Linked DNA regions of Collimonas fungivorans. Each later gene encodes a partner of the first gene's protein in a complex. Links are inferred from orthologs where the notes say so. Each region holds a gene or a part of one and is shown on either strand. Other genes may lie near its edges. The genes, in order: smc and CFter6_RS19750.

Region 1 (7,940 bases):
GGCTGGAAAAGGCGATCAGGCGCGGATAACCCTCACGGCCCAGCATGTGGGCCGCCTGCAGCCCGCCCAGCGGCGCTTCCGGCTTGAAGTAGATCTCGGAATAGCACTCGTCGGCGGCGATCACGAAACCGTGGCGGTCCGACAACGCAAACAGTTCTTTCCAGTCCTCCAGCGACAGCACGGCGCCGGTCGGATTGCCGGGCGAGCACAGGTACAGCAGCTTGACGCGCGGCCAGACATCGTCCGGCACGCTGCGGTAATCCGGAGCGAAGTTGCGGCTCGGGTCGGAATTGACGAAATACGGCTCGGCGCCGGCCAGATAGGCCGCACCCTCATAAATTTGGTAAAACGGATTGGGGCACATCACCAACGCATCTTGCTGGGCCGGATCGACCACCGTCTGCGCCAGCGCAAACAGCGCCTCGCGCGAGCCATTGACGGGCAGGATCTGGGTTGCAGGATCCAGCGGCGGCAGCCCGTAGCGGCGCTCCAGCCAGCCGGCAATCGCTGCCCGCAAGGGTTCCGCGCCTATGGTGCTGGGATAGCTCGCGAGGCCGTTCAGGTTGTCGGCCAGGGCTTGCTGGATGAATTTCGGAGTCGGGTGCTTGGGTTCGCCTATTCCCAGGCTGATTGGCTTGTACGCAGGATTGGGCGTGACGTCGGCGAACAAGGCGCGCAGTTTTTCAAACGGATACGGCTGCAGCCGGTCTAGTAATGGATTCACGTGTTTAGTAACGGATGGATAACAAAGGTGAAATGGGGGAATCGCAATGATTACGCTGTTTGCATTATATACAGAACTCTGGCTCCGATCGTCAGAAATGGCTGACTTCTCCTCGGGCGGAGGCAAATTTAGCCTGGTCATCACTGACAACTTGAAATATAAGCACTGGTCTTATTTTTCTGCGTTGTTTCCCATGCAATAAATAAAATTCGATAGACTGGGTTTTCGCCGCTTTGCCATGCTTTTGCCAGCACCCCGCGCTTGTCCGACAGCCGAAGTCTGCCGGAAGCCAGGTGCGTCACCTATCAGCCAGACTTGCCATGATTTCCCCTGCACTTAGCGATGCCGCACTGATTGCCGATATCCGGCAGCTGATTGACGCCGCCCGCCGGCGCGCGGTGCAGACCATCAACGCTGAACTGAGCTCGTTGTATTGGCAGGTAGGGCGGCGTATCCATGCTGAAGTGCTGGGCGGGAAACGGGCTGCATATGGTCACCAGATTCTGCGGAACCTGGCTGCTCAATTGACCGCTTCCTACGGTCGCGGCTGGAGCGAAAAGCAGCTGCGCCATTGTCTCCGCTTCGCAGAGACAATGCCCGACGAAGACATTGTCACCGCACTGCGGAGAGATTTGAGCTGGACCCATATCAAGACACTGATCTATATCGATGACGAGCTGAAGCGCAGTTTTTACATCGAACTGTGCCGGCTCGAACATTGGTCCTCGCGGCAGTTGCAGGAGCGCATGAATGCCATGCTGTTTGAACGCAGCACGCTGTCGAAACAGCCTAACAAAATCATTGCGCATGAAGTGGCCCAACTACGGCAGACAGGGCAGGTATTGCCGGCCTTTTTACTGAAAGACCCTTACTTGCTGGATTTTCTCGGGCTGCAGGATCGTTATCTGGAAAAAGACCTGGAAGACGCCATCTTGCGCGAGATGGAGCAGTTCCTGCTGGAGCTGGGAGCGGGATTTACATTTGTGGAAAGGCAGAAACGCCTGCAGATAGATCAGGATGATTTTTACATCGATTTGCTGTTCTACAACCGCAAGCTCAAGCGCTTGATTGCCGTCGAACTGAAGTTGGGCGATTTCAAGGCCGAGTATAAAGGGCAAATGGAGCTCTATTTGCGCTACCTGTCGAAATTCGAACAGGAACCGGACGAAAATCCGCCGCTGGGCATCATCCTGTGCACCGGCAAGAAGCAAGAGCAGATCGAATTGCTGGAGTTGAACAAGAGCGAAATCCATGTGGCCGAATATGTGACCGTGTTGCCCCCGCGCGAAGTTCTGCAGGCACGCCTTAACCTTTCGGTAGAACAGGCGCGTCAACGGCTGGAGAGCCTGGAGAAGCATACCTGACCGGCGTCAGTCGTGAAAACGCCGTCCATGCCGGCAACGGCGAACCGGCGCAATTCGTTTCCCTATCAGGAAATGGCCTTCCTCCTACGTGATTAACAGTAAGGTAACAATCACATTTCACGCTTGTCATCGCCATCCATATCGCATATATGGCAGGGCAGAATGTTATGATGTCGACCTCCTGCGAGGTTTTTCCTCGTTTTTATAGTGTGAAGTATGGCGGCTGCTTTTTCGCCGACTTTGATAAGAACAGTCGATAACGTGCGTCTAACCTCCATTAAATTATCAGGATTCAAGTCTTTCGTCGATCCCACCAATTTTCAGGTCCCGGGCCAGCTGGTCGGCGTGGTCGGACCTAACGGCTGCGGCAAGTCGAATATCATCGATGCGGTGCGCTGGGTCTTGGGCGAATCCAAGGCTTCCGAGCTGCGCGGCGAATCGATGCAGGACGTCATTTTCAACGGTTCCTCGCACCGCAAGCCGGCTGGCCGCTCATCGGTCGAACTGGTGTTCGACAACGGTCTCGGCAAAGCCGCCGGGCAGTGGAGCCAGTATGCCGAGATCGCCGTCAAGCGCACCTTGACGCGCGACGGCACCTCCACTTATTACATCAACAATCAGGCGGTGCGCCGGCGCGATATCCAGGACATTTTCCTGGGCACCGGCCTCGGCCCACGCGCTTACGCCATCATCGGCCAGGGCATGATCTCGCGCATCATCGAAGCGCGCCCGGAAGAATTGCGGATTTTCCTGGAAGAGGCCGCCGGCGTTTCCAAGTACAAGGAACGCCGCCGCGAAACCGAGAACCGCCTGAACGACACCCGTGAAAACCTGGTGCGGGTCGAAGACATCCTGCGCGAGCTCAACGCCAACCTGGAAAAGCTGCAGTCGCAGGCCGCGGTCGCCCAGAAATTCCATGAACTGCAAGGCGACCAGGAAGAAAAGCAGAAACTGCTGTGGCTGCTGCGCAAGAACGAAGCCAAGACCGAGCAGGAAAAGCATTTCCGCGATATTGAAAAAGCGCAGCTCGAACTGGAAGAACAGACCGCCAAGCTGCGCCATGTGGAAACCGAGCTGGAGCACATGCGCCAGGCGCATTACGCAGCCGGCGACCGCATGCACCAGGCACAAGGCCACCTATACCAGACCAATTCGGAAATCGGCAGCCTGGAAGCGCAGATCAAGTTTGTTATCGAGTCGCGCAATCGCCTGCAATCGCAGCTCAATTCGCTGACCGCGCAGCGCGACCAGTGGCAACGCCAGGGCAGCCAGTTCCAGGACGACCTGGTCGAGGCCGAGATGCACCTGGAAGAACTGGCGGCGCGGGTCGAGCAATCGCAGGTGGTCTCGCAGCAGCACAACGACCAGTTGCCGGCGCTGGAGCAGAGCTGGCGCGAGGCGCAGCTGAAGAGTACCGAGTCGCGCGGCAAGATCATGCAGATCCAGCAGCAGATCGAACTCGAATCCACCCATCAGCGCAACGCCTCGAATATCTTGAACGGCCTTGCCAGCCGGCGCGAACGCCTGGCGCAGGAAAAGAACGGCTTGAACCTGCCGGACAACGCCCACCTGACCAACCTGCGCATGCAGCTGGAAGAGAAGCAGGCCGGGCTGGAAGAAGTCGGCATGCAGCTGGAAGAAGTACAGGAACAGCAGCCGCGCCTGGAAGAAGAACGGCGCAATGCGCAACAGCAGGTCAATACTGAAAGCGCCAACAACGCGCAGCTGGAAGCGCGCCTGACGGCGCTCAAGCAATTGCAGGAAAGCGTACAGACCGAAGGCAAGGTGCAACCCTGGCTGCAAAAGCACGAGCTGGCTGGGCTGCCGCGCCTGTGGCAAAAACTGCATATCGACGGCGGCTGGGAAACCGCGCTGGAGTCGGTGCTGCGCGAGCGTACTTCGGCATTGGAAATGTCAAACCTGGACTGGGCCAAGGCCTTCTTCAACGATGCGCCGCCGGCCAAGCTGGCCCTGTTCTCGCCGAACGGCGTGGCGCCGGCCGACAATATTGAAACACCTGCCGGCCTCAAGCCTTTCCTCAGCCTGTTGCAGCTGAACGATCCGGGGCTGCGGGTCTTGATGCAAGACTGGCTGCACAATTTCTACGTCGCCGACGATACCGTGACAGCTTTTGCCGAGCGCAACAAACTGCCGCTGGGCGCCAGTTTCGTCACCCGCCAGGGCCACGTGATCAGCAGGACCGGCGTACGTTTTTATGCTTCCGATTCGGAGCAGGACGGCATGCTGGCGCGCCAGCAGGAAATCGAAAACATCACCAAGCAGTTGCGCGCGCAGCAGATGCTGGCCGACGAAGCACGGTCGCGTTCGGTGCGCGCCGAAGCAGCGCTGTCGCAAGCGACCCAGCGCCTGCAGGAAATGCGCCTGCGCCATACCGGCCTGACCCAGGCGGTGCATGGCTTGCAGATCGATGTCATGAAATTGTCCGAGTTGCAGGAGCGCTTCAACCAGCGCAGCTCGCAGATTGCTGCCGACCTGGCCGAAATCGCCGCGCAGGAAAGCGAGCAGCAGCAGGTCAAGATGGAATCGGAAGCCAAGTTCGAACAGCTCGACATGGAACTGGCTGAGCTGCAGGAAAAGCACGAAGACGGACAAACCGATTTCCTGGGCAAGGAACAGCAGCTCAACGATGCGCGCCAGCGTTTGCGCGAAATGGAACGCGCTGCGCAAGAAGCGGAATTTGCCGAAAAATCCCATCGCAACAAGATCGAAGAACTCAAGCGCAGCATCGCGACCGCGCTGGAGCAGGCGGCACAGCTGTTCGCCAACATGCAGCAGGGCCATCTGGAGCTGGAAAGCCTGGACGACCAGGCGGCGCAAGCCGGCCTGCAAGACTTGCTGGACAAGCGCAGCGAACAAGAGCGTGCGCTGGCCGATACCCGCCACGAGCTGGACCAGGTATCGCAGAACTTGCGCCAGCATGAAGAAACACGCTTGCAAGCCGAGCGCAGCCTGCAGCCGCAGCGTGACCGCATCATGGAATTGCAGCTGAAAGAGCAGGCCGCGCGCCTCAACCAGGAACAATACGTGCAGCAGCTGCTCGAAGCGCAGGCTGACGAAGCCGCCCTGAGCGAGAAGCTGACAACGGAAATGCGGCCATCGTACCTGCAGGGTGAAGTTACGCGCCTGACCAATGCCATCGCCGGCCTGGGCGCGGTCAACCTGGCGGCGCTGGATGAGCTGGCGCAGGCGTCCGAGCGCAAGAATTTCCTGGATGCGCAAAATGCTGACCTGACCGAAGCGATCAATACGCTGCAAGATGCAATCCACAAGATCGACAAGGAAACCCGCGACCTGCTGCAAGATACCTTCGACAAGGTCAACCACCACTTTGCCGAGCTGTTCCCGATCCTGTTCGGCGGCGGCCAGGCCAAGCTGATCATGACCGGCGACGAAATCCTCGATTCCGGCGTGCAAGTCATGGCGCAGCCGCCGGGCAAGAAGAATGCAACGATCCACTTGCTGTCAGGCGGTGAAAAGGCGCTCACGGCGACCGCCCTGGTATTTTCGATGTTCCAGCTGAATCCGGCGCCGTTCTGCCTGCTGGACGAAGTGGATGCGCCGCTGGACGACGCCAATACCGAGCGTTTCTGCAATATGGTGAAGCGGATGTCGGCCAATACCCAGTTCCTGTTCATTTCGCATAACAAGATTGCGATGGAAATGGCGCAGCAGCTGATCGGGGTGACGATGCAGGAGCAGGGGGTGTCGCGGATCGTGGCGGTCGATATGGAAGCGGCACGCAGTTTCGCCAGCGACGCCGTCGCTGCTTAAGGGTAAAACAGGCAGCCCTGGCTGGCCCGGATGCCATGCTTGGCCAGCTTGACAACTTTTTTAGACCCCACTAAGCTGATTTTCTGGTCGTAATGCAATATATTGTAAGAAATTGTCTCAATATTTTTACGTTGGCGACATATACAGTAATACTTGTATTGTTTTTATAAAAAGAAATGGCTTTGCTTGGGGAGTGCTTTGGGTTTTAAATAAGAAATAAACATATACGCGGTCACTGACAACTATTTTAGAAGTGTTTTTTCCTCGGATTCAATCAATGACCAGTCCACGATTTCAATCGCGAATTCACAGCCCGTTGACCGTTTGCACGGCAGCGCCGGCTATTAAGGCATCAACAGAATGACAGATCTACAAGCAAGCCTGTTTATCATCGGAGGCGCGTTTCTTGTCGGCGTCATTTCCTATAACAAATGGCAGGAATACAAAGCCAAGAAGAGTGTCGAGCGGGCGTTTTCCGGATCGCACGACGATGTCCTGATGACTCCCGGCAAAGCTCCGGGCAAAGACAGCGGCGAAGCGCCGCCCCGTCACGAACCTAAGCTGTTCGAAAGCGAGCTGGATGCCGATGCGCTGCCGCGTGACGATCTGGAGCAGAGCGCCGAGCAGCAGGCAATAGAGCCGCAGCTCGGCAATCCTGCGCCGGCGCAGGCGGTGCGCAAGGATCTGCCGGTGGACGAACTGATCGATTGCGCCATTCCGCTGGTGCTGGAAGCCCCGGTGCGCGGCGACAAGGCGTTGCCGGCGCTGCAAAGCTTGCGCCACGTCGGCAACAAGCCTATCCATTTCATCGGCGAAGACGCCAACGGCGAATGGGAGCCGGTGGCGCACGGCGGCATTTACAGCACCCTGCTGGCCGGAGTGCAGCTCGCCAACCGCACCAATCCGCTCAACGAAATCGAGTATTCGGAACTGGTCAGCCGCTTGCGCCAGATCGCCGACGACCTGGGCGCCGAACCGGATCTGCCGGACATGTCGGAAGTGATGCATACCGCGCGCTCCTTGCATCAGTTCGTGATCGAACACGATGCCCAGCTGGGCGTGAATATCCAGTCCAATGGCGCGCCATGGGCCATCAGCACCTTGCTGGCGGCGCTGACCCGCCAGGGTTTCGATGTGCGGCCGGAAGGCCGCATGGTGATGTCGGACGGCGAGGGCGGCCTGCTGTTCTCTTTGTCCACCAATGCCAGTGCGGTCGCCGAAACCACCAGCCGCCTGACCTTGCTGCTCGACGTGCCGCGGGTGGCGCCTGACCGTGACGGTTACGGCGCGATGGTGGCTTGCGCACGTTCATTGGCGGCACGCCTCGGCGGTGTGCTGGTCGACGACAGCAACCAGCCCCTGGCTGATGTACAGCTGGCCGAGATCGCTGGCCAGGTCGATGCCTTTTACCGTGAAATGGATGCCGCTGAAATTCCAGCCGGCTCGATTCGGGCTTTGCGTCTATTCAGTTAATCATGTCCTCATTATCATCACAAGCAGGCGGCCCGGGAAATACTTCCGATGCCGCCGAATGGCGTTCGCGCGCCACCTGGCTGGCAGCTGAGCTGAACCGCCACAACCATTCTTATTACGTGCTCGACAATCCCTCGATTCCGGATGCTGAATACGATCAGCTGTTCCGTGAATTGCAGGCGCTGGAGCAGGCCCATCCGGAGCTCAATACGCCGGATTCGCCGACCCAGCGCGTAGGCGCCGCACCGTTGCCGCTGTTCGAGCAGGTGACGCACTCGATACCGATGCTGTCCCTGGGCAACGGGTTTGAAGACAACGACATCATCGAATTCGACCGCCGCGTCAGGGATGGCCTCGATACCCAGGCCGACAGCGACATCGAGTACGCTGCCGAGCTGAAGTTCGACGGCCTGGCCATCAACCTGCGCTACGAAGACGGCGTGCTGGTGCAAGCCGCCACCCGCGGCGACGGCACCACCGGCGAAAACGTCACCAGCAACATCCGCACCGTGCGTGCGATTCCGCTGAGGCTGCATGCCGAGCGTCCGCCCAAGGTGCTGGACGTGCGCGGCGAAGTGCTGATGTTC
Region 2 (6,893 bases), 2.8 Mb from region 1 along the record:
ATCGCCGACCTGACTCGCGCCTGCTGGGCCGAACGGGTCGCGGCCAGTTCCAGCGGCCACCGCGAAAGTACCGAACGAGTGCTGCACGACCTGCAGCTCGGCGGCGGCTTTGTCCTGCAACTGGATGAAAAACCGGTCGGATCGGCACGCTGGCTGCCCACCGATACCGAAACCGATGTCTGGGAAATCCTGCGCATGGGCGTGCTGCACACCTATCGCGGCCTGGGTTTATCGCAGCACCTGATGGAAGCACTGATCCACCGCGCCCGCGGCGCCGACATCAACGAACTGCGGCTGGCGGTGCGTTCCGACCAGACCCGGGTCGTCGACCTGTATGCAGTATTCGAATTCGAACTGGCGCCGGAACTCGAATACACCCGCGCCAATCCGCTGGAAGAGCCGCCTATCGTGATGCGGCGCTGGCTGAAGCGCTAGCTCTCCGTATCAGTGTCCGTAGACCTGCGACACTGAAGTGCCGGTCACCAGCCCGCTGGTGATATCCATGTGGACGTTGAAGAAAGCCTGGCTGGCGTCGGCCTGGGTGTAACGCCAGTCCCACACTTCCTCGTTCTTTCGTGTAAATTGCACCACGGTGCGCGGCCGGCCCAGCATCCGGCGCACTTCTTCCTTGTTCATGCCGACCTTGATCCTGGCGAAGTTCTCTTCGGTCAGGACTTGCTTGTAATCGCTCAGCTTGCCATCCTTGCCGATATAGAAAATCCAGGTGCGCGCGCCGGACGGTCCTTTCGGATATTCCAGCGAACGTTCACCGCTTTCGGCCTCCCAGACGGTATCCGGCTGGCCCATGGCATTGCGCACGTCGGCTTCGGTGGATACTCCGCGGCTCAGTTTTTCCAATCCGGCCTCCTGTATGAAATTGCCATTCTGATCACAAGCCGCGATCATGAACGGCAGAATGACTGCCAAAACGCTGCGTACCCATAGTTTCATGCTGACTCCTTCATTCGTTACCGCTCAAGTATATCGCTCATCAATTGCCACATGGATATTACTGCCGACGACAAACCGCTGCGGCGGCCGGGAAATAGCATAAAATAGCGGCTACTCCCACCGAATTATCAAAGCAACCATGACATTCTCCAAACAGATTAACGGTTACCAGTCCGACATCACCAAGTTCGTCGAAGAACTCAAGCAAAAGAACCCCAAGCTGGAAGAACAGCAGCTGGCTGGCCGCGCCCTGCTGTGGGACAAAACTCCGATCGACCTGGACAGCCAGTTGCGCTCCAAGGAATCGCGCGTCGATCAACAACCCTACGTGTATCAGAACAATCACTAAGCAACCACTAAATTCCTCCCGGATCAGGTAAAGACCAGATGAGCCAGAATTTGTCGGATGCCGCTGAACTGACGCTGGAGGGCCAACCCGATTCGACACCGAACGTGATCGACGGCGTGGCTTTTGCGCGCCTCTACGGCGAGCCGCTGTTCCGCATGCCGACCGATCTCTACATTCCGCCGGATGCGCTGGAAGTCTTCCTGGAAGCATTCGAAGGTCCGCTCGACCTGCTGCTGTACCTGATCCGCAAACAGAATTTCAACATCCTCGACATCCCGATGGCGCAAGTCACCTTGCAATATCTGGAGTACGTCGACCAGATCCGCATCACCAACCTCGAACTGGCGGCCGAGTACCTGCTGATGGCGGCCATGCTGATCGAGATCAAATCGCGCATGCTGCTGCCGGTGCGCAAGACCGACAACGAAGAAGCCGAAGATCCTCGCGCCGAGCTGGTGCGGCGCCTGCTGGAATACGAGCAGATGAAGCTGGCCGCGCGCGAGATCGACGCCCTGCCGCAGCTCGGGCGCGACTATGTCCGCACCCAGATCTATATCGAGCAAAATACCGTCACGCGCTGGCCGGACGTCAACCTGGACGACCTGCAGGCCGCCTGGGCCGACGTCATCAAGCGCGCCAAGCTGACCGCCCACCACACCATCAGCCGCGAAGAACTGTCGGTGCGCGAGCACATGACCGGGATCCTGCGGCGGCTGCAATCGGCGCGTTTTGTCGAGTTCGCCGAACTGTTCGATCCGTCGCGCGGGGTGCCGGTGCTGGTGGTGAATTTCATCGCCATGCTGGAACTGGCCAAGGAAACCCTGATTGAAATCACCCAGGCGGAACCGTTCGCGCCTATTTACGTACGGCTGGCCTATTCGCCGACTTATGCGCCGGCTTGATTTTGTAGGGTGGGCACCTGTGCCCACGCGTAACTCGGACCTACCAGTGTTGCTTATCTCAGCGCAACGCGTGGGCAGAAAAACCTGCCCACCCTACGATTGAAAACCAAACAATTTTCCACGCTGCGGCGGCTCTTAAATTCTATTCCGCAAATATAATATTTTATGAAAATCATTTCCTCGATTGAAGAGCTACGCGACCAACTGCGCGGCCAACTGCGCACCGCCTTCGTGCCGACCATGGGCAACCTGCATGAAGGCCACCTGTCGCTGATGCGGCTGGCGAAAAAACACGGCGATCCTATCGTCGCCTCGATCTTCGTCAACCGCCTGCAGTTCGGCCCCAACGAGGATTTCGACAAATATCCGCGCACCTTCGCGGCCGACGTCGAGAAACTGGAAAAAGAAGGCGTCTACGTGCTGTTCGCGCCGACCGAGAAGGATTTGTATCCGGAGCCGCAGGAATTCCGCGTGCGGCCGCCTGACGACCTGGGCAATACGCTGGAAGGCGAATTCCGTCCCGGCTTCTTTACCGGCGTCACGACAGTCGTGCTGAAACTGTTTTCCTGCGTCCAGCCGCGCGTTGCGGTATTCGGCAAGAAGGATTACCAGCAGCTGATGATAGTGCGCAACATGGCCAAGCAATTCGCCTTGCCGACTGAAATCATCGCCGCCGAAACCTGGCGCGCAGACGACGGCCTGGCGCTATCGTCGCGCAATATGTACCTGTCCACGGATGAACGGGCAGAAGCGCCGGTGCTGTTCAAGACCCTCAACCAGGTCGCCGACGAAGTACGCGCCGGCCACCTCGACATCTTCGAACTGGAACGGCAGGCGATGGCGCAGCTGCGCGGCCGCGGCTGGCTGCCGGACTACATTTCGATCCGCAAGCGCTGCGACCTGCAGGCGCCGGCCGCCGGCGACCTGGCGCAAGGCGAAAAACTGGTGGTGCTGGCCGCCGCCAAGCTGGGCGGCACGCGCCTGATCGACAATCTCGAAATCTGAGTCTGGACCTGAGCGTGCAGCGGCCCGACCGCAACAATCCACTGCGCGACTGGCCTGCGGTAATGATGGCAGCGGCGGCAATCGCGCTGTCGCCAGCCTCGGCAGCGTCGGCCCAGGCCGTCACCGTGCACGACGATACGCAACATGCAGTCGTGCTGCGGCACCCTGCGCATCGCATCGTCAGCCTGGCCCCGCATGCCACCGAACTGCTGTTTGCAGCCGGCGCCGGCGCTTATGTGGTCGGCGTCAGCGACTATAGCGACTATCCTCCTGCAGCCAGGCAGATAGCCTCGATGGGCAGCAGCAGCGCGCTCGATATCGAACGGATCGTCGCCCTCAAGCCGGACCTGGTGGTGGCCTGGAGCAGCGGCAATTCCGCCAGCCAGATCGCCAGGCTGCGCGCCATCGGCATTCCTGTATTCGAAAGCGAACCACGCCAGCTGGAAGCCATTGCTTCGTCGCTGCTGAGGCTGTCGCAACTGGCCGGCACCGAAGACAGCGGCGCTGCGGCGGCTGCCGCCTTCAAGGCGCGCCTGGCGCAGCTCGACGCGACTTACCGCCAGCGGCCGCCGGTGCGAGTGTTTTACCAGATCTGGAAAAAACCATTGATGACGCTCAACGATAGCCACATGGTGTCGAGCGTGATCGCCTTGTGCGGCGGTGAAAACGTGTTCGGCAAACTGCCGCAGCTGGCGCCTACCGTCAGCACCGAAGCCGTGCTGCAAGCCGATCCGGAAGTGATCTTCGCCGCCGACGGTGGCAGTTCGCCCAGCGCAAGCTGGCGGCGCTTCCCCAAACTGACGGCAGTCGCCGCCAATAACCTGTTTACCCTGACGCCGAACTGGATGAGCCGCCCCGGGCCGCGCATACTGGATGGCGCCGCCGAACTGTGCCAGAAGCTGGACCTGGCGCGCAGCCGGCGCCGCTGACTTATTTTAAGTTACGCTGGCGACCGGCATGAACAAGCGCCGCGAACCGTTTTCCACCACTTCGAACGAACAGCCGAATGCCGCCTGCAGGATTTCCGGCTGCAGCACGCTGCCGGCAGTGCCCTGCCACACCTGGCCGTCGCCCAGCAGCAGCACATGGCTGGCGTAGCGCGCCACCAGGTTGATGTCGTGACAGGCTGCGATCACCGCTTTTTGCGGCGGCAGCGCATTTGCTATCTCATTTGCTACCTTGTGCAGCAGCGCCATCACCACGATCTGCGCGGCGGCGTCCTGGTGTGCGGTCGGCTCGTCCAGCATGAACAATAGCGGGTCTTGCGCCAGCAAGGTCGCCAGCCCTACCCGCTGCCGCTCGCCGCCTGACAGTCGCATCACATCGTGTGTGCTGAAAGCCGCCATCCTGACCTGTTCCAGCACTTGCATCGCCAGCGCGCGGTCGTCCTCGATGTCCCAGCCGAAACCGAACTGGTAGGGATGGCGCCCGGCCACAACCGCCGCCAGCACGCTGCTGGAAAACGCATCGGCCTGCTGCTGCGCCAGCAAGCCGCGCAGGCGTGCCAGTTGCTGCGCTGAAATAGTTTGTATGTCGCGGCCTTCGATCAGTATCCGGCCGGCGGCCGGCCGCCGCAAGCCGGCCAAGGTATGCAATAAAGTGGTCTTACCGATGCCGTTGCGGCCCAGCACGCACCAGAACTGGCCCGGCGCGACTTGCCAGTCCAATCCGCTGCACAAGGTTTTATGACCGACGCTTACACTTAGCTGTTCGGCGCTCAGCAATGGGGCCGCGTTCATGAACGGCTCCTGGCCAGCAGCCACAGGAACACCGGCACTCCGACCAGCGCCGTGATTACTCCCACCGGCAACTGGGTAGGCGCCACCGCGGTACGCGCCACCAGGTCGGCCAGCGCCAGCGCCGCGCCGCCCGTCAGCACGCTGGCAGGCAGCAATATGCGCTGGTCGTTGCCGACCAGCAGCCGTATCGCATGCGGCACCACCAGGCCGATAAAACCGATCGTGCCAGCCACGGTGACTGCAGCCGCGGTCGCCAGCGAAGCCGCGCACAAGGTCAGCAAGCGCAGGCGCAATACCGGTACTCCGAGCAACTGCGCAAAACCTTCGCCGCGTGCCAACAGGTTTAGCTGGCGCGCGTTAAAAATACTCCAGATCAGAATCGACAACAGCAGCACTGCCGCCGGCAGCAACAGGCGGCCATCTTCCAGGTCGCCCATCAGCCAGAACAGCATGCCGCGCAGCTCGCCGTCAGGCGCCAGCGTCAGCACCAGCGTCACGATGGCACCGAAGCCGGCGGCGATCATCACTCCGGTCAGTATCAAGCGGTGGCCGCTGTGCTGGCCGACATCGGGCAGACGACGCAAGGCCTGGCGCGCCAGGCCGAACAATAAAAGTACCGCCAGCCCGGCCCCGACCGCTGCGCCTAATGCAGCGGCAGCATCGCCCATGAACCCTAAATGGCTGGCCACCAGCAAGGCCGACAAGGCGCCGGCCGCCGAGCCGCCGGACAAACCCAGTACATAGGGATCGGCCAGAGGATTTCGCAACAACACCTGCATCAACGCCCCGGCCAGGGCCAGCAAACCACCCACCACAAACGCAGTCAGCGCACGCGGCAGGCGCAGGGACAAGTAAACTTGGTCACCCGCCAGCCCGCAGCCACTGCTGCCGCAAGAAACCGCGAGCGCCAGCGCCAATGCTGCGAAGAATGCCAGGCAGCAGAGGATGGCGAGGGCGCGGCGTAAGGTGGTAATGCTGGTCAATGGCGTGAACGATTCGCTGGTTGGTCGGCCGGTTATTTGCTTACTGCTGCCAATTTACACCAACAAACAGTCCACGTGAGGGCTGGTTATAGCCATAAGCGGTCTGGTAGTCGCGGTTGAACAGGTTGTCGATACGGCCGAACAGGGATACCTGCTTGTTCAGCTGGTAGCGCGCATTGGCGTTGCTCAGCCAATATGTTCCCAGCCGCGGATTGCCGGGAATATCGGTGCGGCTGTCGGTGTATTGCACGTCGGCGCCGAGACGCCAGGCGCCGAAGCTCTTCGCCGCGCCCAGGGAACCGAGGGTCTTGGCGCGGCGCGCCAGGATCTGGTTGCTGCTCTCGTCCTTAGGATTCTGCAAGGTCAGGCTGGCGCGCCAGTCGATTGCAGCCAGCACGGTGCTGGCGCTCAGTTCCAGCCCCTGGTTCTTGGCGCGGGCGATATTGATCGTTTGCGACGTCAGCGGATCGTAGCCGAACTGGTCGCGGGTGCGGGTATCGAACAGCGTCGCCCGCAGCAAGGTGTCGCCGGCGGCGTATTGCACGCCCAGTTCATACGACTTCGAACGTTCGGCCTTGAGGTCGGGGTTGCCGTAAATCGGCTGGTACAGCTGCACCGGGGTCGGCGCATTGAATGCAGTCGATGCATTGGCGATCAGCTTGATGCTGTCGGTCAGGGCGAAACCGTAACCCAGGTAGCCGGTGTTGTCGGAACCGGAACCGCCGACATCGTCATGGCGCAGGTTCAGCTGCAACTGGTGCGGGCCGATCTTGCCGAGCACGCCGGCATATACGCTGGAGGTCGAGCGCGAAAAACTGTTGCTGGAATTGCCGTAGCTGCTGTTCGAGCTGACGTCGGCCTTTTCGCGGCCGGCGTCGACGCCGGCAGTGGCGGTCCACAGCGGCGACAAGCGCAGTTCGTTGGCCCATTGCAGCAGGTTCTGGGTGCTCTTGTAGGCGTTGCT

The links.
Region 2: the proteins of smc (region 1) and CFter6_RS19750 are in contact, whole or in part, in a crystal structure (PDB 3ZGX), measured with the Bacillus subtilis proteins. The link is inferred for Collimonas fungivorans from one-to-one orthologs.

The regions. Positions count from the first base shown.
Region 1 is NZ_CP013232.1:1,734,405-1,742,344, forward strand. Bases 2,045-6,080 are described here. They hold smc (chromosome segregation protein SMC), read left to right. Parts: upstream 2,045-2,349; coding sequence 2,350-5,880; downstream 5,881-6,080. Other genes in these bases: CFter6_RS07465 (PDDEXK nuclease domain-containing protein), read left to right, coding at 2,045-2,088. Outside these bases: dapC (succinyldiaminopimelate transaminase), read right to left, coding at 1-724; more of CFter6_RS07465, read left to right, coding at 1,045-2,044; CFter6_RS07475 (cell division protein ZipA C-terminal FtsZ-binding domain-containing protein), read left to right, coding at 6,241-7,353; NAD-dependent DNA ligase LigA, read left to right, coding at 7,356-7,940. UniProt on the Bacillus subtilis protein: Required for chromosome condensation and partitioning.
Region 2 is NZ_CP013232.1:4,506,044-4,512,936, forward strand. Bases 282-3,270 are described here. They hold CFter6_RS19750 (segregation and condensation protein A), read left to right. Parts: upstream 282-1,338; coding sequence 1,339-2,202; downstream 2,203-3,270. Other genes in these bases: CFter6_RS19735 (GNAT family N-acetyltransferase), read left to right, coding at 282-435; bamE (outer membrane protein assembly factor BamE domain-containing protein), read right to left, coding at 445-951; CFter6_RS19745 (DUF3460 family protein), read left to right, coding at 1,091-1,300; panC (pantoate--beta-alanine ligase), read left to right, coding at 2,368-3,207; CFter6_RS19760 (cobalamin-binding protein), read left to right, coding at 3,222-3,270. Also shown: more of CFter6_RS19735, read left to right, coding at 1-281; more of CFter6_RS19760, read left to right, coding at 3,271-4,136; CFter6_RS19765 (ABC transporter ATP-binding protein), read right to left, coding at 4,143-4,946; CFter6_RS19770 (FecCD family ABC transporter permease), read right to left, coding at 4,943-5,929; CFter6_RS19775 (TonB-dependent receptor plug domain-containing protein), read right to left, coding at 5,970-6,893. UniProt on the Bacillus subtilis protein: Participates in chromosomal partition during cell division. May act via the formation of a condensin-like complex containing Smc and ScpB that pull DNA away from mid-cell into both cell halves.